Salinarimonas sp.: one gene and its partner. The protein of the gene in region 2 interacts with the protein of the main gene of each other region in a pairwise test. Links are inferred from orthologs where the notes say so. Each region holds a gene or a part of one and is shown on either strand. Other genes may lie near its edges.

Region 1 (11,310 bases), 320 kb from region 2 along the record:
CGCGCTCAGCGGCGTGCTCGCCGGCGCGGTGGGCGCGCTCGCGATCGTGCAGGAGAGCTTCTGGCTCCTCGCGGCGGCGCACGCGCTGCTCGGGCTCTTCCTCGCCAGCGTCAACCTGTTCCGCTTCGCCGCGCTCGATCTCGTCCCGGGCGACAAGCGCCCCTCGGCCGTGTCGCTCGTCCTGTTCGGCGGCGTCTTCGCCGCCCTGCTCGGTTCCTTCCTCGCCCGCGCGGCGCCGGTCCTGATCGGCGCCTCGCTGTTCGCGGCGAGCGCATCGGCGTCTACCGCTTCCTGGGCCTCGGGGTCGCGCTTCAGGCGGCGGCCGGAGCGGTGGCGCTCCTGGGGGACGGCTTCTGGCCTTTCACCGCGTCGCTGATCCTGCTCGGGCTCGCCTGGAACGCGCTCTATGTCGGGGGCAGCCATCTCGTCGGGGCGAGCGTTCCGGGGCGCGGCCGCTTCCGGGCGCAGGGCGCCAACGAGTTCTTCGTCGCGCTGGCGGCGACGGCGGGCGCGCTTCTGGCGGGCGCGGGTCTCGCGCTCGTCGGCTGGGGCGCGCTGAACCTCCTCGCGATCGCCGCCGCGGCCGCCCTCGGCGTCGCCGTGATCGCGGTGGCGCGCGGGGCGGCCGCCGGCGGAGGGGGGAGTCAGGAGCCGGCGACGAGCGCCAGCGTCCGCCCGTCCGCCCGGCCTTCGTAGAACGCGTCGAGACCGCGCCGGAACAGGGCCCGGTCGGCGGCGTCCTGCGCCGCCGCGCGGAAGAGGGTGAGGCAGGAGGCGAGCTTCAGGGCGTCGGGGCTGCCGAGGATCGCGTGGATGTCGGGGCCGCCGGAGGCATCGGCATGCGCGAGGAGCAGCGAGACGCATTCGCGCAGCCGCGGGCCGAGAACCGGGTGGTCGAGATAGGCCCGCGCCTCGGCGGCGCCCGAGATCCCGTAGCGCTTCGCCGTGGGGCTGCGGCCGAGCGCCTCGAGCTGCGGGAACACGAACCACATCCAGTGCGTCCGCTTGGCGCCCGCCGCGAGCTCGGCGCGCACGGTCCCGATCACCGGGTCCTGCGCGGCGACGAAGCGCGCGAGGTCGAAGGGATCGTCGTGCGGCATCTCGCTCCTCCCTGTCTCGGGCGCGACGGGCGGTCGCTCGAACGGCCGAGCCCCCGGCGCGTTCGCCTTGCCGAGACACGATACAGGACGGAGGCATCCGATGAAGCTCGATCTCGAGGGCAAGCTCGCCCTGGTCACGGGCGGCGATTCCGGCATCGGCCGGGAGACCGCGCGGTTCCTGCTCGACGAGGGCGCGGCGGTCGCGCTCAGCGACATCACCGGAGACGCGCTCGCCGACGCGGCGGAGGGGCTCTCCGCCCATGGCCGGTGCATGCCCTTCACCGCCGACCTGTCGAAGGCGGACGGGGTGACGCGCCTGAAGGGCGAGATCGAGGCTGCCATGGGCGCGCCCGACATCGTCGTCCATTGCGCCGGCGAGACCGGGCCCACGGGCGACTTCCTCGAGATCGACGACGCCGGCTGGGAGGAGGTGATCGCGGTCGACCTGATGAGCGCGGTGCGCGTGGCGCGCGCCTTCATTCCCGGCATGCGCGAGAAGGGCTGGGGGCGGCTCGTGCTGATCGCCTCCGAGAACGCGGTCCAGCCCTATCCCGAGGAGACGCCCTACAACGTCGCCAAGGCTGGGATCATCACTTTGGGCAAGAGCCTGTCCAAGGCCTACGGCGAGGACGGCGTCCTGGTGAACGTGGTCTCCCCGGCCTTCGTGGCGACGCCGATGACCGACAAGATGATGGAGAAGCGCGCCGCCGAGGAGGGCGTCGACAAGGAGGCCGCCATCGAGGGCTTCCTCGCCGAGAAGCGCCCGGGCATCGAGGTCGGCCGCCGCGGCCGCCCGGAGGAGGTCGCCGCCGTGATCGCCTTCCTCTGCTCGCAGCGCGCGAGCTTCGTCGTCGGGGCCAACTGGCGGGTCGACGGGGGCTCGGTCATGAGCGTGTGAGGTTCGAGCAAGCCTCTCTCCCGGATGGGCTAGGGAGCTAGAACTTGCGCTCGACGAAGCGCTCCTCGGCCTGGCGGGATCCGTCCTCGCGCGGGGGATGGTGGGCGGCGGCGGCTTCCAGCATGGGGAGGACGTCGCCGACACGCTCGGCGACGAGGTAGCTCAGCTCACGGTCCTTCGGAATGAAGCCCGCCTGGCGCATGTGGGCGAGCAGCGTGAGCAGCGGCTTCCAGAAATCGCCGAGCGAGAGCACCAGGATCGGCTTGCGATGGCGGCCGAGCTGGGCCCAGGTCATCTGCTCGACCAGCTCCTCGAGCGTGCCGATGCCGCCGGGGAGCGCCACGAAGGCGTCGGCGCGCTCGAACATCAGCTGCTTGCGGGCGTGCATGTCGCCGACGACGATCGTCTCCTGCACGTCGTCGAGCAGCTTCTCCTTCCTGGTGAGGAAGTCGGGGATGATGCCGGTCACCTCGCCGCCGGCCTCGATCGTCGAGCGCGCGACGGCGCCCATCAGGCCGAGCGCGCCGCCGCCGTAGACGAGCCGTACGCCCGACGCGGCCATGGCGCGCCCGAGCGCCTCCGCCGCCGCGAGATAGGCCGGATCGCCGCCGGGGGACGAGCCGCAATAGACGCAGATGGACCGGATACGACTCATTGTCGCGGCTTCCCCTTCAAAAATGTTGCGATCCGCGCTTGATGGGATCACGTTTCCCGTTTCGTCGACGCGTCGGAAAGAGTAATCGTTCCGCGGCGACACCCGCCGCTGTCAAGTCGAGACGAAGGATCACGGCCGTGTCTGTCGAACGGCGTCGCAATCTGGTGCTCACCGTCGTGGCCCTCGCCGTCGCCGCGGGCGGGGTCGGCTACGCCGTCTTCGGCGAGCGCCTGGCGGGAGACGCCGCGGTGACCGTGTCGGAGACGCCCGCGTCCACGGCGCCCGCCGGCGCCCCGCAGGCCGCCCCGGAGGTCGCCGCCCCGGAGGTCGCCGCCCCGGAGCAGCCGACCCTCACGGACGCGAGCCCGACGCAGAGCTCCACCCGACCGAGCCCGGCCGCGAGCGGCACCCCCGAGTCGATCGTCGCCGCCATCGACCCGGCGGCGCCCGCCGACCCGGTCGCACAGCCCGTCGAGCCGGCCGCGCCCGCCGCGTCGGCGGCGCCCGTCGCGTCGGCGGCGCCCGTCGCGCTGGACGCCGCTTTCGACGTCGTGCGCGTCGAGCCCACCGGCGATGCGGTGATCGCCGGCCAGGCGCCCCCCGGCGCCAGGGTCGAGCTCCTGCGCAACGGGATGGTCCACGACATCGTCGTCGCCGACGCCACCGGCGCGTTCGCCTTCGTGCCGCCGCCCCTGCCACCGGGCACGCACGAGATCGCGCTCCAGGTCCGCGACGGCGACGCCGCGCCGCGCCGGTCGCCGCAGAGCGTCACCGTGGTCGTCGCCGAGCGCATGGACGAGGCGCCCGTCGTCGCGCTGGTCGCGCCGGACGCGCCGACACGGATCCTCTCGCGGCCCGCGCCGGCGCCCTCGGCGCCCGCATCCGACGTCGCCGCCGCGACCGAGCCGACCGAGGACGAGGCCGCCCCGAGCCGGGATGCCTCCGACGCGCCGTCGCAGCCCGCGGCCGTGGACGGGCTCCAGCCCACCCAGATCGCCCGCGCGGATGCCGCCGGGCCCGTGGCCGACCGGCAGGGTATCCGCGTCGCCACCGTCGAGGCCGAGACGGGCGGCGGGCTCTTCGTCTCCGGCGAGGGCGAGCCGAACGCCAGCGTGCGTCTCTACCTGAACGAGACGTTCGTCGGCCGCGCCTCGGCGGACCATGCCGGCCTCGTCTCCTTCGCCATTCGGCGCGGCGTGCGCCCCGGGATCTATCGCGTGCGCCTCGACGAGGTCGACACGCGCGACGGCGCGGTGCTCTCCCGCGCCGAGGTCGCGTTCGAGATGCCGGGGGTGCTGGCCGAGATCGAGGAGCCGTCCGCGGAGACGGCCGCCCCGCCGCAGGAGCCGGGCGAGCAGGGGGGCGGGGATCGCGCCGCGCGCGCGCCGGCTCCGGCGGCGACCGAGACCGCCGAGGATCGGGTCGCCGATGCGGACATTCCCGTCGCGGATGCGCCCGATCGCGAGGCGACGCTCACCATACCGGAGATCAACACCGCGCTGGTCAGCCGCGGCGACAGCCTCTGGCGCATCTCGCGCCGGATCTACGGCGAGGGCATCCGGTACACGGTGATCTTCGACGCCAACCAGGAGCAGATCCGCAACCCGGACCTGATCTATCCGGGCCAGGTCTTCGTGCTCCCGGCGCTGGACGGGGACGAGGCGGAAGACGCCGCGGCGCGGTAGGGCCGGAAGCGGCACGCGCGGCGCCGGACGCGGCCGAGCGAGCGCCGCCAAGAAAAAGGCGCGGCCGCCGTGAAGCGTCCGCGCCCGAGGTGCCGGCCCGTGGGGGCAGAATGAGCCGGTTGTTCCCCCAACGCGCGTTCTCGCGGTCGGTTCCGCAGTCGCGACTTTTTTTCGATTTTCCTCCACAGGACGCCACGGCGCCGCCGGCAGGCGCGCCGCGCCGCCGCACGGCGGCCCCAGGAACCCCCTCGCAACGGGGGGCGTTGGCCTCGCGACACCGCCGCCGGCGACCTCGAAGAGGGCTTGCTCGGCAAGGACTTGGCGCGGCGGCCGATCGACGCGACAGCGACGCTGCGGTCGCCCTTTCTGCGAAAGTCGAGACGATGACCGCACACGGATCGATCGACGTCCTGCTCAGCCCGCGCATGGCGCTCGTTGTCGACATCTTCCGCGCGCTGGGCGATTTCGAGGCGTCCTACGACGTCGCCGTGATCGACGCCCTCGAGGCGCGCCTCACCCGGGCCACCGACGCCACCACGGCGCGCGCGGTGGTCTCCGACGCGCTGCTGCTCGGCTTCGCCCTGCGCAACCAGCGCACCGACGCCAGCTGGCCGCACGGCGATTGGGAAATGAACGGCATCGGCGCGCGCCAGGCGTCCGGCCACGAATGCGCCACGCTGACCCTCATCGCCGCCTGCAAGGAGGAGGACACCGTCGTGGCCGGCCGGGCGGCGCGCTCGCTCGCGGTGCGGCTGAACCCGACCGTCTCCTCGCTGGCGCGGGACATGGGCGGGCGGCTCGAGCGCGCGGGCCTGCGCATCGCGGTGCGCGACTGGGCGCCGCTGCTGGCCGCGCGCACCCCGACCGCCGCGCCCGAGCCCGACGCGCCGCGCTCCGCCTCGGCCCGCTCGTGAGCCCGCCTCACGCCTCCTGGCGCAGCAGGCGGCGGATGACCTTGCCGGTCGTCGTCAGCGGCAGGTTGTCGCGGAAGGCGATCTCGCGCGGATATTGATGCGCGGAGAGCCGCGTGCGGACGAAGCCCTTGATGTCCTCCGCCAGCGCGTCCGACGGCTCGACGCCCTCCCGCGGCACGACGAAGGCCTTGACGATCTCCGTGCGCACCGCATCCGGCTTGCCGACGACGGCGGCGAGCGACACCGCCGGGTGGCGCAGGAGGCAATCCTCGATCTCGGTGGGGCCGATGCGGTAGCCCGCCGAGGTGATGACGTCGTCGTCGCGCCCGACGAAGCGGACGTAGCCGGCGGCGTCGACCACGCCCTGGTCGCCCGTCGTCATCCAGTCGCCGACGAACTTGTGCTGCGTCGCCTCCGGGCGGTTCCAGTATTCCAGGAACATCACCGGGTCCGGGCGGCGCACGGCGATCTGCCCCGGCTCCTCGGGCTCGCAGAGGCTCCCGTCCTCGCGGATCACGCCGACCGTATGGCCGGGCACCGGCTTGCCGATGGCGCCGGCCTCGGCGACGCCGATGGCGGCGCAGGAGGAGACCACCAGGTTACACTCCGTCTGGCCGTAGAACTCGTTGATCGTCAGCCCCAGCGCCTCGCGGCCCCAGGCGAAGGTCTCCGCGCCGAGCGCCTCGCCGCCGGACCCGATCGTGCGCAGCGCGAGGTCGTAGCGCCCGCGCGGATCGCCGCCGGCGCGCAGCATGCGCAGCGCCGTGGGCGGGATGAAGGCGTTGGCGATCTTCTGCTCGGCCATGAGCCGCCAGGCTTCGTCGGGGTCGAACTTGTCGAACTTGCGCGCGACGACGGGCACGCCGAAATGCAGGCCCGGCAGGAGCACGTTGAGCAGCCCCCCGGCCCAGGCCCAATCCGCCGGCGTCCACAGCCGGTCGCCGGGCCGCGGCAGGAACTCGTGGTGCATCTGCACGCCGGGCAGGTGCCCGAGCAGGACGCGATGGGCGTGCAGCGCGCCCTTGGGCTGGCCCGTGGTGCCGGACGTGTAGATCATCATCGCCGGGTCGTCGGCGCGGGTGTCGCGCGGCGTATGGTCGGGGCTCGCGGCGGCGAGGGCGGCGTGGAGATCCTCCGCCGGCCGTCCCGGTCCCGACCACGCCCCGTCGACGCAGAGCACGGCGGCGAGGTCCGGCAGGTCGAGCGCGGCGGTCTTCTCCACGCCCGCCCCCGTCGTGATCAGCGCCTTCGCCCCGGCGTCGCCGAGGCGATAGCCCAGGGCATCGACGCCGAACATGACCGCGAGCGGCACCGCGATCGCGCCGAGCTTGTAGACGGCGATGTGCGCGATCGGCACCGCCGCCGTCTGTGGCAGCAGGATCGCCACCCGGTCGCCCCGGCGCACGCCGCGGGCGGCGAGCGCGTTGGCGAGGCGGTTCGAGGCCTCCCGCAGGCGGCCGTAGGTCCAGGCCTCGACGGCGCCCGAGGCGCCGACCTCGAGGACCGCCGGCCGGTCCGGATCGGCCGCCGCCCAGCGGTCGCACACGTCGACGCCGATATTGTAGCGCTCGGGCACGGCCCAGCGGAACCCGGCCATGAGGGTGTCGTAGTCGCGGGCCTCGCCCAGCATCGCGTTCGCGCCTCCGAATGGGGACACGACGTGTAGCAGAGCCCGCGGCGCCGCGCCAAGGCGGGCGCGTGTCGTGCAGAGGCGCCAGGGCATGGAACGCCTCCCCGCCGTTCCCCGGCAGGGGAGGTGGGCCGTGCGAGCGGCCCGGAGGGGCGGATGGGGATGGCGCGCGGGAGGGGCGGCGTCAGGCGGGCTCCCCCGCGAGCCGACGCCGCGCGGCCTCGCGGCCGATCAGCGGGAGCAGCGCGGCGAGCTCGGGGCCGTGGTCGCGGCCGGTGAGGGCCTTGCGCAGAGGCATGAACAGGGCCTTGCCCTTGGCGCCGGTGCGCGCCTTCACCGCGTCCGTCCAGGCCTTCCAGGTCGCGCCGTCCCAGGGCTCCGGCGGGAGGGCCGCCGCGGCCTCCGCGCAGAAGGCGGGGTCCTCGATCGCGGGCGTGACGGGACCCGCGACGACGCCCCACCAGTCGCGGGCCTGATCGACCGTCTCGAGATTGCCGCGCACCGCCTCCCAGAACGCCGCCCCGCCGCCGACGCCCATCGCCGCGAGCCGGTCCCCCACCGCCGCGTAGGGCAGCTCGTGCACGAGCCGGGCGTTCAGCGCCGTCAGCTCGCTCTCGTCGAACTTCGCCGGTGCGCGCGAGACGTGGGACAGGTCGAGGAGGCCCGCCAGCTCGTCCAGCGACGCGACCGGCCGGACCGCCTCCGAGGTTCCCACCAGCGTCGCGAGCGCCGCCACCGCGAGCGGCTCGAGCCCGGCCTCGCGCAGGCCCGTCAGCGAGAGATGCCCGAGGCGCTTCGACAGGCCCTCGCCCGAGGCCGTGGTGAGGAGGTTGTGGTGGCCGAAGGCCGGCGCGGCGGCGCCCAAAGCCTCGAAGATCTGGATCTGCACCGCCGTGTTGGTGACGTGGTCCTCGCCGCGGATCACGTGGGTGATGCCGAGATCGGCGTCGTCGACGACGGAAGGCAGCGTGTAGAGATACGACCCGTCCCCGCGCACCAGCACCGGATCGGAGAGCGAGGCGCAGTCCACCGTCACCGGGCCGCGCACGAGATCCGTCCAGCCGACCGTGCGGTGGTCGAGCTTGAAGCGCCAATGCGGCCGGCGCCCCTCCGCCTCGAGCGTCGCGCGGTCCTCCGCCGAGAGGGCGAGCGCGGCGCGATCGTAGATCGGGGGCAGGCCGCGGGCGAGCTGGCGTTTCCTGCGGTATTCCAGCTCGTCGGGGGACTCGTAGCAGGCGTAGAGAAGCCCCATATCGCGCAGGCGGTCGGCGGCCGCGTCGTGGAGAGCGACGCGGTCGGACTGGCGCACCTCCCCGTCCGGCGGGATGCCGAGCCAGGCGAGGTCCGCGCGGATGGCTCGCGCGTATTCCTCCCGGGACCGCTCGCGGTCGGTATCGTCGAGGCGCAGGACGAAGGTCCCGCCCTCGCGCCGCGCGAGGAGCGCGTTGAAGAGCGCCGTGCGGGCGTTGCCGATGTGCAGGAGCCCGGTCGGCGAGGGCGCGAAGCGCAGGACGGGTGGCGTCACGGAGGGTGCGGTCATGCGGCGCTTCTAGCGCATCATCCCACCGAGTGGAATCCGGTCGGTGGACGCGACGATGCGCCGGGCTGCGTCGCCGGGCGGGAGACACTTCGCGCGAGGCCCGTGCTAGGGTGGCCGCGGACGGGAGAGATCATGGACGAGCGGGGCGAGCGGCGCCCGCGGGGCATTCCCCTGCACGGGCCGGAAGATTTCGAGGGCATGCGCAAGGCCGGGCGGCTCGCCGCGGCGACGCTGGACTTCATCGCGCCGCACGTGCGGCCGGGCGTCGCCACGGGGGAGCTCGACCGTCTGTGCGAGACCTTCATGCGCGACCACGGCGCCGTGCCGGCGACGATCGGCTTCCACGGCTATCGCCACGCCACCTGCATCTCGGTGAACCACGTCGTCACCCACGGCGTGCCCGACGACAAGCGCCTCGCCGAGGGCGACATCCTCAACATCGACGTCACGCCGATCCTGGAGGGCTGGCACGGCGACACGAGCCGGATGTTCTCGGTGGGCGAGCCCTCGGCGAAGGCGAGGCGGCTGATCGCGGCGGCCCACGCGGCGATGATGGCCGGGATCGCCGAGATCCGCCCCGGCGCCACGCTCGGCGACGTCGGCGCGGCGATCGAGGCCGTGGCGAAGGCCAAGGGCTACACGGTGGTGCGCGAGTTCTGCGGACACGGGCTCGGGCGCGCCTTCCACGCGCCGCCGGAAGTGCTGTCCTACGGCCTGCCCGGCCGCGGCGTGCGGCTCGAGCCCGGCATGTTCTTCACCGTCGAGCCCATGCTCAACGCCGGCCGCGCCGAGGTGAAGACCCTCTCCGATGGCTGGACCACCGTCACCCGCGACCGCTCCCTCTCGGCCCAGTTCGAGCATTCGGTGGGCGTGACGGAGGACGGCGTCGAGATCTTCACGCGCATCGCGTGAGGCGACGCGCCGCGGCGGCGGCGCGTCGCCGTCGGGCTCAGAGCCCCTCGAACAGGGCGCTGGAGATGTAGCGCTCGGCGAAGGAGCAGGCGATCGTGACGATCTTCTTGCCCTTCATCTCCGGGCGCGCGCCGATCTCGAGGGCGGCCGCGACGTTGGCGCCCGTCGAGATGCCGCCGGGAATGCCCTCGGCGCGGGCGAGCGCCCGGGACGTGTCGAAGGCGGTCTGGTTGCCCACCGTCACCACCTCGTCGATCAGGCCGCGATCGAGGATGTCCGGCACGAAGCCCGCGCCGATGCCCTGGATCTTGTGCGGGCCGGGCTGGCCGCCGGAGAGGACCGGGCTGTCCTCGGGCTCGACCGCGATCACCTTCACGTCGGGCTTGCGCGCCTTGAGCACCTTGCCGACGCCCGTGATCGAGCCGCCGGTGCCCACCGCCGAGACCAGCACGTCCACCTCGCCGTGGGTGTCGTTCCAGATCTCCTCGGCCGTGGTGACGCGGTGGATGTAGGGGTTCGCCGGGTTGGAGAATTGCTGCGGGATGACGGAGCCGGGGATCTCCTCCGCCAGCTCCTTGGCGCGGGCGACGGCGCCCTTCATGCCCTGCGGTCCGGGGGTGAGCTCGAGCTCGGCGCCGAGGAAGGCGAGCATCTTGCGCCGCTCGAGCGACATCGTCTCGGGCATCACCAGGATCAGCCGATAGCCGCGCGCCGCGGCGACGAAGGCGAGCGCGATGCCGGTATTGCCGGAGGTCGGCTCGATCAGCGTCGCGCCCGGCCGGATGCGGCCCTGCGCCTCGAGATCCTCGATCATCGAGACGCCGATGCGGTCCTTGACCGAGGCGATCGGGTTGAAGAACTCGAGCTTGAGCAGGATCTCGGCGTCGACGCCGCGCTCCTGCGGCAGGCGCGCGAGACGAACGAGCGGCGTGTCGCCGATCGTCTGGGTGATCGAGTCGTAGACGCGGCCGCGCCCGTGGGTGCGCGGCGTCTCGTCGGTGCGAGGGGTGTCGGCCAAGAGAAGCCTCCCTGGTTTCGAACTGGCCCCCTTCTAGCGCAATTCACACCCTTTGTCGCTAGTTTGTTTTATTTCACGCGTCAAATCGCGAAATCGAGGGCGTCGTCGCTCGGGCCGTCCGCGGCGCTCATCTTCTCGGCCCGCGCGCAGAGGTCCTCGACCGTGATGGCGTCGAGCTCGCCGAGAAATGCCTCGCCCGCGCTCTTGACCACGGGGCCGACGACGACGTCGACGAGCTGGCTCTCCGGCAGCGGCGGCAGGCCGTCCTCGCCGGTGACGCTCATCGCCGCGCGCACGATGTCGCCCGCGGTGACGCGACGGCGCTCCCGCGCGAGCTCGTAGCCGCCGCGGGGTCCGCGCACGCCCTTGAGGATGCCGAAGCGCACCAGCGCCTGGAGCACGGTCTCGAGATGGCGGGGCGGCAGATTGTGGCGCTGCGCCAGGATCTTCGCGGCGACCGGCGACGGCCGGGCGTGCAGCGCGATGTCCACCACCGCGGCGATGGCGAGCAGAGACCGACGAGACAGCAAAATCATGACGTCATGAACCCCCGATCAAGAACACTCTGCGCGGCTTGCGGCCGCTCGCGTTTCCTCACGTCGTCGCTCGCGCTCAGATCCCGGTCGAACCGAACCCTCCCCCGGCGCGCGGCGTATCCTCCAGCTCCGCTACCTCGACCAGGGTCGCGTGCGTGACCGGAGCGACGACGAGCTGCGCGATGCGCATCCCGCGTTCGACACGGAACGGCGCATCGCCGAGATTGACGAGAAGAACCATGACCTCGCCGCGATAATCGCTGTCGACGGTGCCCGGGGAATTGAGCACCGTGACCCCGTGCTTCGCCGCGAGGCCCGACCGGGGCCGGACCTGCGCCTCGTAGCCTCGCGGCAGGGCCAGGGCCAGCCCGGTCGGGACCAGCGCCCTTCCGAGAATCTCCAAATCTAAGTACGTATTATGA
Region 2 (11,411 bases):
GCGAGGAGGAGGAGTGCGGCGAGGGTCGTCGAGATCGGGAGTTTCACGAAGATTGGTTCCCCTGGTGCGGCGTTCTTTCCAGCCCAGAATGGCTCTGGTTTGACCGAGATCAAGGTGAAACACCCTGCCCTTCCGCGATGGTGCGCGCCAAGGCCCGGACGGCGACGTTCGGGCGCCCGTCTGTCACGGCAGCATCACCCAGGGGATTTCCATGGCCTCAATCGGCGCATCTCCGGTCGCTCCCGGCAAGAGGATGACGCTCGGCGAAGGGGGAAGCGCGCTCGCGTTCGCGGCGCTCGCGCTTCTGTCCATCGTCGTCGCCGCCAAAGCCTACGAAGCGGCCTACGCCTTCCACGCCTACCTGTTCGCGGCGGGGTCCGTCGCGGCGGTGTTCGCGATCATGAACCGCTACAACGATCGCCCCGCGTCGCTGCCGCCGCAGGAGATCGCCGGCAAGCCCAACTACAACATGGGCCCCGTCAAGTTCGCCACCGTCGCCGCCATGGTCTGGGGCATCGCCGGCTTCACGGTCGGCGTGCTGATCGCGTTCCAGCTCGCCTTCCCCGCGCTGAACTTCGATCTGGCGTGGGTGAACTTCGGCCGGATGCGCCCGCTGCACACCTCCGCGGTGATCTTCGCCTTCGGCGGCAACGTGCTGCTCGCGACCTCGCTCTACGTGGTGCAGCGCACGAGCCGGGCGCGGCTCGCCGGCGACATCACCCCCTGGTTCGTGGTGATCGGCTACAACTTCTTCATCCTGATCGCCGGCACGGGCTACCTCCTCGGCATCACCCAGTCGAAGGAATACGCCGAGCCCGAGTGGTACGCCGACCTGTTCCTGACGGTCGTCTGGGTCGCCTACCTGCTGCTGTTCCTGCTGACGCTCAAGAAGCGCAAGGAGCCGCACATCTACGTGGCGAACTGGTTCTATCTCGCCTTCATCGTCACGATCGCCATCCTGCATCTGGGCAACAACGCCGTGCTGCCGGTGTCGCTGTTCTCGGCCAAGTCCTACCAGGTCTGGTCGGGCGTGCAGGACGCGATGGTGCAATGGTGGTACGGCCACAACGCGGTCGGCTTCTTCCTCACCGCCGGCTTCCTGGCGATCATGTACTACTTCGTGCCCAAGCGGGCCGAGCGGCCGGTCTATTCCTACCGGCTGTCGATCATCCACTTCTGGGCGCTGATCTTCCTCTACATCTGGGCCGGCCCGCACCACCTGCACTACACGGCGCTGCCGGACTGGACGCAGACGCTGGGCATGGTCTTCTCGATCATGCTGTGGATGCCCTCCTGGGGCGGCATGATCAACGGCCTGATGACGCTCTCGGGCGCCTGGGACAAGCTGCGTACCGATCCGGTCCTGCGTCTCATGGTCGTGTCCATCGCCTTCTACGGCATGTCGACCTTCGAGGGCCCGATGATGTCGATCAAGGTCGTGAACTCGCTCTCGCACTACACCGACTGGACCGTCGGCCACGTGCATTCGGGCGCGCTCGGCTGGGTCGCCTACATCTCCTTCGGCGCGATCTACTGCCTGGTGCCCTGGCTGTGGAACCGCGAGCGGCTCTACTCGCTCAAGCTGGTCAACTGGCACTTCTGGATCTCGACGCTCGGCATCGTGCTGTACATCTCGTCCATGTGGGTCGCCGGCATCATGCAGGGCCTCATGTGGCGCGCCTACACCGCGCTGGGCTTCCTCGAGTACTCGTTCATCGAGACCACCGAGGCGATGCATCCCTACTACGTGATCCGCGGCCTCGGAGGGCTTCTGTTCCTCGCCGGCGCCCTGATCATGGTCTACAACCTGGTCATGACCGTTCGCGCGGTGAAGCCGGTCGCAGAGGCCGAGCCGAAGTCGCCGCTGGTCGCGGCCGAGTAAGGGGGGGGGCGAACCATGTCTCTCTGGAACAAGCACGCGATCTTCGAGAAGAACTCGGTCGTCCTCGTGGCCGGCATCGTCGGCGTGGTCTCCATCGGAGGCCTCGTCGAGATCGCCCCGCTCTTCTACCTGCAGAACACGATCGAGAAGGTGGAGGGCATGCGGCCCTACAGCCCCCTCGAGCTGGCGGGGCGCAACATCTACGTCCGCGAGGGCTGCTACAATTGCCACAGCCAGATGGTGCGGCCGCTGCGCGACGAGGTGGAGCGCTACGGTCACTACTCGCTGGCGGCGGAATCCATGTACGACAAGCCCTTCCAGTGGGGCTCGAAGCGCACGGGGCCCGACCTCGCGCGCGTCGGCGGCAAGTATTCCGACGCCTGGCACGTGGCGCATCTCGTCGATCCGCGCTCCCTGGTGCCGTCCTCGATCATGCCGGGCTACCCCTTCCTGTTCGAGACGCCGCTCTCCTTCGCGACGATCGAGCAGGACCTGAAGGTGCAGGCCGCGATGGGCGTGCCCTACACGGAGGAGATGATCCTCAACGCCCGCTCCGACGTCGTCGCCCAGGCGACCACGGACGACCCGGGCCAGGCGGATCTGCTCGCGCGCTACCCCAAGGCCCAGGCCCGGTCCTTCTCGGGCCGCACCGACGGGGTCGTCACCGAGGGCGACGCCCTCGTCGCCTACCTGCAGACGCTGGGCACGCTGGTCGACTTCTCGACCTACGACGGCCAGGCGAACGTGCGCTGAGGAGGGGAGAGCATCATGTACGAGACACTCGCCTCCTTCGCCCAGACGGGCGGGCTCCTGATCTTCGTGTTCGGGTTCCTGCTCGTGCTCGTCTACGCGCTCCTGCCGTCCAACCGCTCGACCTTCGACAAGGCCGCGCGGACGCCCATCGAAGAGGATTGAGGCCATGGCCCAGAACAAGCAGGACATCGACAAGGTGACCGGTGTCTCGACGACCGGGCACGAATGGGACGGCATCCGGGAGCTCAACAACCCGCTCCCGCGCTGGTGGCTGTGGCTGTTCTACGTCACGATCGCCTTCTCGGTGATCTACGTGCTGCTCTATCCGGCGATCCCCCTCGTCAACACGGCGACGGGCGGCATCCTCGGCTGGAACTCGCGCTCCGCCGTCGTGAACGATCTCGAGCGGCTCGACGCCTCCCGCGGCGGCGACATCGCCGCGCTGCGCGACATCGAGCTCGCCTCGATCGAGGAGGACCCGCAGCTCCTCGCCTTCGCCCAGGCCTACGGCCGCGCGGCGTTCGGCGACAATTGCTCGGCCTGCCACGGCGCCGGCGGCGGCGGGGCGACGGGCTTTCCAAACCTCGTCGACGACGATTGGCTGTGGGGCGGCTCGATGGAGGCGATCCAGCACACGATCACCTACGGCATCCGCTCGACGCCGATGGACACCCGCATCGGCGACATGCCCGCCTTCGTCCGCGACGGCTGGTTCGGCCGCGAGGAGGCGCTCGTGCTCACCGACTACGTGCGCTCGCTCTCCGGCCTCGAGACCCCGGCGGGCTTCGACCCGGCGCAGGGCGCCGAGCTCTACGCGATGAACTGCGCCGCCTGCCACGGCGAGACCGGCGAGGGCATCCGGGAGATGGGCGCGCCGAACCTGACGGACGGCATCTGGCTCTACGGCTCGGACCGCGAGGTCGTCCTCGAGGGCCTGGTCAACGGCCGCGGCGGCATGATGCCTCATTTCGGCGAGCGCCTCGACGAGGCGACCGTGAAGGCGCTGGCGGTCTACGTCCACACGCTCGGCGGCGGCGAGTGAGCCGCGCCCGAAAGGCGGGATGAGACGGGAGACGGCGGGTCCTGCAGGGCCCGCCGTTTTCGTTCGCGCAGCCGCGCCGGCCGGCGCTACCGGACGAGCCGGACCGCGACGCCGGCACGCGCACGATCGCGGCAGCCGTGTCCTCGACGAGCATCTCCCCTCCCGTCGCCGGCCCTCGGCGGCCTCGGAAGTCCGCGGGCCGGCCGAGGCTGCCCCATGCCGTTGTCCTCTCACGCGCCGTCATGGTTCCGGCCCTCGATCGCGGCTCGTTGCGGCGACATGGCAGGCGAGCCCCGGAGGGCGGCTCCGGCGGATCCGGGGACTCACTCCTGCACCGGCACGAGCCACCCGTCCGAAGGCCCGCCCTCCTCCTCGCCGCCCTCGCTCGCCTCGGCGAGGGAGGCGACGCTGACGCTCTCGGGCTCGGCCCTCTCCTCGCGCAGCTTCGGCGCGCGCGGCTGCCAGCCCTTGAGATGCTGTCCCACCCGCTCGTAGAAGCTCGGCACCGCCGCCTCGAGCTCCGAGACGAACTTGTTGCGCTGGGCGAACCTCGCCGCGAGATCCCGGACCAGCAGGATTTCCATGGAGACGAGCTCCGGCGCATCGCGCCCGCCGGCGATCTCCTCCGCGTCCACGCGCGCCTCGGCGAGGCTCGCCTGCCGAGACGGGGCGCGACCGATGTAATGCAGGCGCACGTGGAGGCCGTCCGCCTCGCTCGCCTCGATCTGCCGCAGCAGCCAGCCGAGCCGCGCCTTGTTGCTCTTGCGATCCTCCGGCGCGCGCACCTTCATCGAGACGAGGAGGCTGCGCCCGCGCAGGTCGGCGCGGATCTCGATCGGCGCGGCCGCGTCGGGGACGAGCAGGCTGGCGCCCAGGCAGTGCTCCGCCGTGAGCCGCTCGGCGTCCGCCTTGACGCGCGCCTCCGGGTCTCCCCGGTGCGCGCGCGGGATGGCCGGGTGCACCTCCGTCGTGAGCTGGCGGCTGAGGATGAGGGAGAGATCGCGCACTTCCTGGTGCCAGGCGCCGACGACCTCGCGCACCGATTCGTCGCCGGCGGAGATCGGCGCGCCCGCCTGCGCCTTCGCCACCAGATCGGGCCAGGCGGGCGGCATGCGGTCGAAGCCCTTCACACCGGTGCTGGGATGAGCGAGGAAGCGGACGAGCTCGGACAGGACGAAGGCCTGATCCGTGTCCGCGACGCCCTCGCCGTCGATCAGCAGCGTCGCCTGGGTCAGCACGTTCATCCAGGACCAGTGGTAGACCGCCACCTTCCGGCGCGCGGCGGTCGAGAGCGCCACCGGGTGATGCGCCGGCAGCGCGGCGAACTGGTTCGAGAGCGTCACGACCGCGTCGAGGCCGTACCGGCGCGCCACCTCGCAATAAGTCTCGACCTGCGTCGCATCGAGATCGGCCGCGCCGACCTTGGCCTCGACGAGCGCCGTCCAGGTCCGCGATCCGATGCGCAGCACGAGCAGCCCGTCCGGGCGCGCGGCCTTCTCGCCGCGCCCCATCGGGAAGCTCACCTCCGTGTAGGCGGCGATCTGCGCGCGGCTGCCGACCCGTTGCCCGAGGCTGCCGAGCATCACGCGGCCGAATTCGGAGACGCTGGCGAGACAGGCGAGCAGAATCGAGGTGGCGCGCCCTTCCTTCGAGGTCTCCGCGAGCACGGGAAACAGCCGCGCCCGGTGACTTTCCTTGATGACGCTGTCGAGATCCGCCATTCCCGCCCCCTGCGTGCACGCACGGCACCTAGGGCGTCAGGATTGCAGATTCATCAGGTCGCGATCAAGTCGTGCGCAGGCGCGATCTCGCCGCAGCCGATCGCGCCGCCTCGGCGGCCGCACCGCGGTCGGTACGGCCGCGGCGCAGGCTCACTCCTCCAGATCCGTCTCCAGGATCGCCATCTGGAACTGATACGAGCGGTCTTCGTCCTCGTCGTCGAGGAAGAGTACGCCGATGAACTCGTCGCCGATATAGACCTCGGCCGAATCGTCCTTCTTCGGGCGGGCGCGGATGCTGATGGAATGGTTCGCGAAGGTGCGGCGCAGATAGCGCTCCACCTTGGCCAGCTCGGTCTTGTTCACCGGATTCCTTTCTCGTGTCGTCTGCGTCGTCGTCGCGGGCGCGACGACGAGGGCGAGGGCCCGGGATGCCACGGCGCGGACGCTACGGCAACCCGGCGGGCGCTCAGGCGGGCGAGAGGCTCTCGGCGAGGATCTGGTCCATCGTGCGCGCCGGCTCGGCGCAGCCGGCCTCGCCGACGACCTTGGCCGGGACGCCTGCGACGGTGGTCTTCGGCGGCACGTCCTTGAGCACGACGGAGCCCGCGGCGACGCGGGCGCAGCGCCCGACCTCGATGTTGCCGAGGATCTTCGCCCCCGCCCCGATCAGCACGCCGCGGCGGATCTTCGGATGGCGGTCGCCGCCCTCCTTGCCGGTGCCGCCGAGCGTCACCCCCTGGAGGAGCGACACCTCGTCCTCGATCACCGCCGTCGAGCCCACGACGAGCCCCGTCGCGTGATCGAGAAAAACGCCGCGCCCGACCCGCGCGGCCGGGTGGATGTCCGTCTGGAACACCTCGGAGGAGAGGCTCTGCAGGTAGAGCGCGAAATCGCCGCGGCCGTGGCTCCACAGCCAATGCGCCAGACGATGCGTCTGGATGGCGTGGAAGCCTTTGAAGTAGAGCATCGGCTCGATCACCCGGTTGCAGGCCGGGTCGCGGTCGGCCACCGCGAGGATGTCGGCGCGGAAGGCGTGGCCGATCTCCGGGTCCTGCCGCAACACCTCGCGATAGGTCTGCTCGATCAGCGTCGCCGAGACCGCCGGATGCGCGAGCCGCGCCGCGACGCGGTGGATCACCGCGTCCTCCAGAGAGGCGTGGTTGAGGATGTTCGTCAGGATGAAGTTGGTCAGCGAGGGCTCGGCTCGCACCACCGCCTCGGCCTCCCGCCGGGCGCGCGCCCAGACCGGATCCACCGTGCCCACGACGGGATCGATCTCGTTGGTCTTCTCGCGCAGCTGCGTCACGGGCTGGCTCATGGGTCGCACCCTCTCGATGGCGGTCCCCCAGAGATAGGAACCGCGCCGCCGGGGAGAACCCCGCACGGCGCGATCATGCCAAAGGCGGCGCGCTTCGTCGACCCGAGCGAGCCGATCCGCGCCGTCCCGGATCGCCTTGGGCGTCCGGGACGAGGGGAAGCGCACTTAACGATCGACGACGACCCTCAATCGTCGTCCTCCTGCTCCGCCGTCGACGACACCTGGCGCGACACGTACAGCTGGTCGCCCATCAGCTCCATGAGGTCGAACTGGGTCTCGACGAAGTCGATGTGCTCCTCCTCGTCCTTGAGGATCGAGCGGAACAGGTCGAAGGTGCCGAGGTCGCCGGCGTCGCGGGCCTCGCGGGCGGCCTTGTCGTAGTAGTCGCGCGCCTCGTTCTCCATGCGCAGCTGGGTATCGAACATCTCGCGGATGGTGCTGTCGGGCTTGATCGGATCGAGGTCGTGCACGTTGGCCTCGCCCTCGAGGAACAGCATGCGGTCGAGGAAGCGGTGGAAGTGGCCGCGCTCCTCCTCGACCTCCTCGGCCATGCGGTCGGCGAGCTGGTCGACGCCCCAGTCGCGAAGCTTGGCGGCCTGGAGCTCGTAGGTGTTGATGGTCGTCAGCTCCATCGTGATGGCGCGCTGCAGGTGGGTCAGGGAAACTTGGGGGCCCTTCATGAAGGTCTCTCCTCGCGTTCGTGTGGTTCGCGAGGGGAACCCGAGGCCGGCTCACGCGGTTCCGGGCGCCCCGGTGGGCGCGACGTCGCGCCCCGGCTCAGGCGCCCGCCCGCTCCTCCTCCCGCGCGCCCTCGGCGGGCGCGTCCCCGGCCTCGTCCGCCGCCGCGTCGCCCGCCTCGGCGGCCGGCGACTCCGCCCCGTCCTCGCCTGCTCCCTCAGCCTCCGCCTCCGCCTCGCCGAAGTCGAACTCCCCCTGGATCTCGCGCAGCTCGGCCTCCGCCGCCTGCGCGGCGTGGGCCTCCACCGCCTCCAGCGTCTCGGCGGCGTAGCCGTGCGAGACGGTGGGCACGGTCTCCACGATCTCCTCGCCGCGCGGATCGAGGGGCGCGGCGACCGGCGTGGTGCGGGGCAGCGTCTGGAACTTCATCTGCTGGTCGGCCGGCACCGGCGGGCGCGCCTTGAGGCGCCAGGCGGCGAAGCCGATGGAGACGACGCCGATCACGCCGGAGAAGACGAAGAGCCCGCTCGGGCCGACGGCGCTCATCACCGCCGCGGCCACCGGCGGGCCCACGGTCGCCCCCGCGGAATAGGTGAGGACGAGGCCGCCGGAGGCGCCCACGCGCTCCTCGCGCTCGAGGTGGTCGTTGGTGTGCGCGACGCAGAGCGGATAGATCGCGAAGCCGATCCCGCCGAACAGGGCGGCGACGACGAGCAGCACGGGAAAGCCGAGCGCCGGCAGGGGCAGCATCAGGAAGCTCACGACGGCGCCCGCGATCATGGTCCCCACGATGACGAGACGCCGGTCGTAGATGTCCGACAGGCGCCCCAGCGGCCATTGCAGCAGCACGCCGCCGAAGATGATGGCGGACATGAAGGTCGCCGTGTCGGAGAGGTCGAAGCCGAGGCCGGAGGCGTAGACCGGCGCGAGGCCGTAGACCGAGCCGAGGATCAGCCCCGAGGAGACGCAGCCGAAGATGCCGAGCGGCGAGGCGATCCACAGCCGCTTGAAGCTCAAGGACGACACGTTCGGGATCATCGGCGGGGCGCGCGGCGTCATGGCCACCGGCACCACGGCGAGAATCATCACGATGGCGATGAGGGTGAAGATCAGGTAGCCCGTCTCGTCGGGCACCGTCAGCACGAACTGCCCGCCGCCCTGCGCGAAATAGAGGCAGGTCATGTAGATCGCGAGGATGGTGCCCCGGTTCTCGGGCGTGGCCGAATCGTTCAGCCAGCTCTCGATGCACACGAACAGGCCCGCGGCGCAGAAGCCCTGCGTGAGCCGGTAGACCGCCCAGAGCGATTCGTCGACGACGAGCGGGTAGGCCAGCGTCGCCGCCGCCATCACCGCCGCGAACGCGGCGAAGGCGCGCACGTGGCCGACGCGCGTCACCACATGGAACGCGAACAGCGCCCCGAGCGTCAGGCCCAGGAAGTTCGCCGCCATCACGAGGCCGATGACGAGGGTGGACGCCTGCGCCTGCTCCAGGCGCACGCTGACCACCGTGCCCAGCGGGCCGGATCCCGCCATGAAGAGGATGACGGCGAGGAGAAGGGCGAGGACGGGCTGTACGGCGCGGGGCATGAGACCTTGGTCGAGTCTGGTGCGTGGAAAGGCGGTCCGGTTGTAAGCGGCCCCTATACGACGGGGCTGCGCGCACTATATCCTGTTATGAGGCGCCGAGATGACGGACGGGGATGAGCGCCCCGCGCGCGTCGCCCTCCGCGCATCGGGTACGTGTCTTGCTTGCTACGGCGAGCGCTCGCCGCGCACCGCGGCCAAATGATCGCATCCGGCTCAGCGCGGATAGGCGCGCCGAGCGGGACCCGTCAGACTGGCCTCGGCGCCTGCGAGAGGAGAGCGGTCGAACGATTAGAAGGGGATAGCGCCGCGTGCGACGCGATGCCCATCTGTCCGCCGACCGATTCTCCCGGCAACCTTCGACGCGGGTCGGGGGTTAAAGTCAAGATGATGCCAGGATGGGGCGAGCGATCATGTATCCGAACGACGACCTGTTCACCTCCTTCGCGCAGATGTACGACCAGCGGCGCGAGACCGAGATGTCCCTCATGGACTATCTCGAGGGATGCAAGTCGGACCCGATGATGTTCGCGAGCGCGCCCGAGCGCATCCTCGCGGCGATCGGCGAGCCGGAGATGGTGGACACGGCCAAGGATCCACGGCTGGGCCGGATCTTCATGAACCGGACGATCCGGGTGTATCCGGCCTTCGAGGAGTTCTACGGCATGGAGGAGACGATCGAGCGGATCGTCTCCTTCTTTCGTCATGCGGCCCAGGGGCTGGAGGAGCGCAAGCAGATCCTCTACCTGCTGGGCCCCGTGGGCGGCGGCAAGTCCTCCCTCGCCGAGCGCCTGAAGGCGTTGATGGAGGTGCACCCGATCTACGTCCTCAAGGCCGGGGGCGAGATGAGCCCGGTCTTCGAGAGCCCGCTCGGCCTGTTCGATCCCGAGCGCATGGGCGACATGATCGAGGACCGCTACGGCATCCCGCGCCGGCGGCTCACGGGGCTGCTCAGCCCCTGGGCGCTCAAGCGCCTCGACGAGTTCGGCGGCGACATCTCGCGCTTCAAGGTCGTGAAGGTGAACCCCTCGCGCCTGCGTCAGATCGGCATCGCCAAGACCGAGCCGGGCGACGAGAACAACCAGGACATCTCCTCGCTGGTCGGCAAGGTCGACATCCGCAAGCTCGAGACCCTCTCGCAGAACGATCCGGACGCCTATTCCTACTCGGGCGGCCTGAACCGCGCGAACCAGGGCGTGCTCGAGTTCGTCGAGATGTTCAAGGCGCCGATCAAGATGCTCCACCCGCTGCTGACGGCGACGCAGGAGGGCAACTACGTCGGCACCGAGAACATCGGCGCGATCCCCTATCAGGGCATCATCCTCGCTCACTCGAACGAGGCGGAGTGGCAGTCCTTCCGCTCCAACAAGAACAACGAGGCCTTCATCGACCGCATCTACGTGATCAAGGTGCCCTATTGCCTGCGGGTCACGGAGGAGCAGAAGATCTACGACAAGCTGATCCGCACGTCCGAGCTGGCCGACGCGCCCTGCGCGCCCGGTACGCTCGACATGCTGGCGCGGTTCGCGGTGCTCTCGCGGCTGCGCGAGCACGAGAACTCGAACGTCTATTCCAAGATGCGGGTCTACGACGGCGAGAGCCTCAAGGAGGTCGACCCGCGCGCCCGCTCCATCCAGGAATATCGCGACGCCGCCGGCGTCGACGAGGGCATGGACGGGATCTCGACGCGCTTCGCCTTCAAGGTGCTCGCCGCCACCTTCAACCACGACACGATCGAGATCGCGGCCGACCCCGTGCACCTGATGTACGTGCTCGAGCAGACCGTGCGGCGCGAGCAGCTGCCGGACGAGCAGGAGAAGCGCTACATCGAGTTCATCAAGGCCGAGCTGGGCCCGCGCTATGCCGAGTTCATCGGCAACGAGATCCAGAAGGCCTATCTCGAGAGCTACCACGATTATGGCCAGAACCTGTTCGACCGCTACGTGGACTACGCGGACGCGTGGATCGAGGACCAGGACTTCAAGGATCCCGACACCGGCCAGCTGCTCAACCGCGAGCTCCTGAACCAGGAGCTGACCAAGATCGAGAAGCCGGCCGGCATCGCCAACCCGAAGGATTTCCGCAACGAGGTGGTGAAGTTCGCCCTGCGCTCGCGGGCGAGCCACGGCGGCAGGAACCCGTCCTGGACCTCCTACGAGAAGATCCGCGAGGTCATCGAGCGGCGGATGTTCAGCCAGGTGGAGGAGCTCCTGCCGGTGATCAGCTTCGGGTCCAAGAAGGATTCCGATACCGAGAAGAAGCATTCCGACTTCGTCGACCGCATGACCGAGCGGGGCTATACCGAGCGGCAGGTGAGACGTCTGGTCGAATGGTACATGCGCGTGAAGCAGGCGGGCTGAGAGAGGCCCGCGGACGAGAGGCGCTTTGATGCATATCGTCGACCGCCGCCTCAATCCTGGCGGCAAGAGCCTC

The links.
Region 1: the proteins of cysE (region 2) and cysK interact in binary tests that used the Escherichia coli proteins (3 or more experiments, as listed by UniProt). The link is inferred for Salinarimonas sp. from one-to-one orthologs.

The regions. Positions count from the first base shown.
Region 1 is NZ_CP157794.1:1,063,244-1,074,553, forward strand. Bases 8,363-11,129 are described here. They hold cysK (cysteine synthase A), read right to left. Parts: upstream 10,353-11,129; coding sequence 9,372-10,352; downstream 8,363-9,371. Other genes in these bases: gltX (glutamate--tRNA ligase), read right to left, coding at 8,363-8,422; map (type I methionyl aminopeptidase), read left to right, coding at 8,555-9,334; ABL310_RS04955 (Rrf2 family transcriptional regulator), read right to left, coding at 10,433-10,888; dut (dUTP diphosphatase), read right to left, coding at 10,965-11,129. Outside these bases: ABL310_RS04900 (hypothetical protein), read left to right, coding at 1-376; ABL310_RS04905 (hypothetical protein), read left to right, coding at 331-696; ABL310_RS04910 (DUF1810 domain-containing protein), read right to left, coding at 645-1,100; ABL310_RS04915 (SDR family oxidoreductase), read left to right, coding at 1,201-1,998; ABL310_RS04920 (TIGR00730 family Rossman fold protein), read right to left, coding at 2,036-2,653; ABL310_RS04925 (LysM peptidoglycan-binding domain-containing protein), read left to right, coding at 2,791-4,338; ABL310_RS04930 (hypothetical protein), read left to right, coding at 4,722-5,252; ABL310_RS04935 (AMP-binding protein), read right to left, coding at 5,260-6,882; more of gltX, read right to left, coding at 7,067-8,362; more of dut, read right to left, coding at 11,130-11,310.
Region 2 is NZ_CP157794.1:1,387,210-1,398,620, reverse strand. The notes cover bases 4,791-7,658. They hold cysE (serine O-acetyltransferase), read right to left. Parts: upstream 6,717-7,658; coding sequence 5,865-6,716; downstream 4,791-5,864. Other genes in these bases: ABL310_RS06465 (MFS transporter), read right to left, coding at 7,494-7,658; ABL310_RS06470 (bacterioferritin), read right to left, coding at 6,902-7,396; ABL310_RS06480 (DUF3126 family protein), read right to left, coding at 5,549-5,761; ABL310_RS06485 (hypothetical protein), read right to left, coding at 4,791-5,398. Outside these bases: ABL310_RS06510 (branched-chain amino acid ABC transporter substrate-binding protein), read right to left, coding at 1-47; ccoN (cytochrome-c oxidase, cbb3-type subunit I), read left to right, coding at 254-1,882; ccoO (cytochrome-c oxidase, cbb3-type subunit II), read left to right, coding at 1,898-2,635; ABL310_RS06495 (cbb3-type cytochrome c oxidase subunit 3), read left to right, coding at 2,651-2,797; ccoP (cytochrome-c oxidase, cbb3-type subunit III), read left to right, coding at 2,802-3,677; more of ABL310_RS06485, read right to left, coding at 4,001-4,790; more of ABL310_RS06465, read right to left, coding at 7,659-8,981; ABL310_RS06460 (PrkA family serine protein kinase), read left to right, coding at 9,392-11,338; ABL310_RS06455 (YeaH/YhbH family protein), read left to right, coding at 11,367-11,411.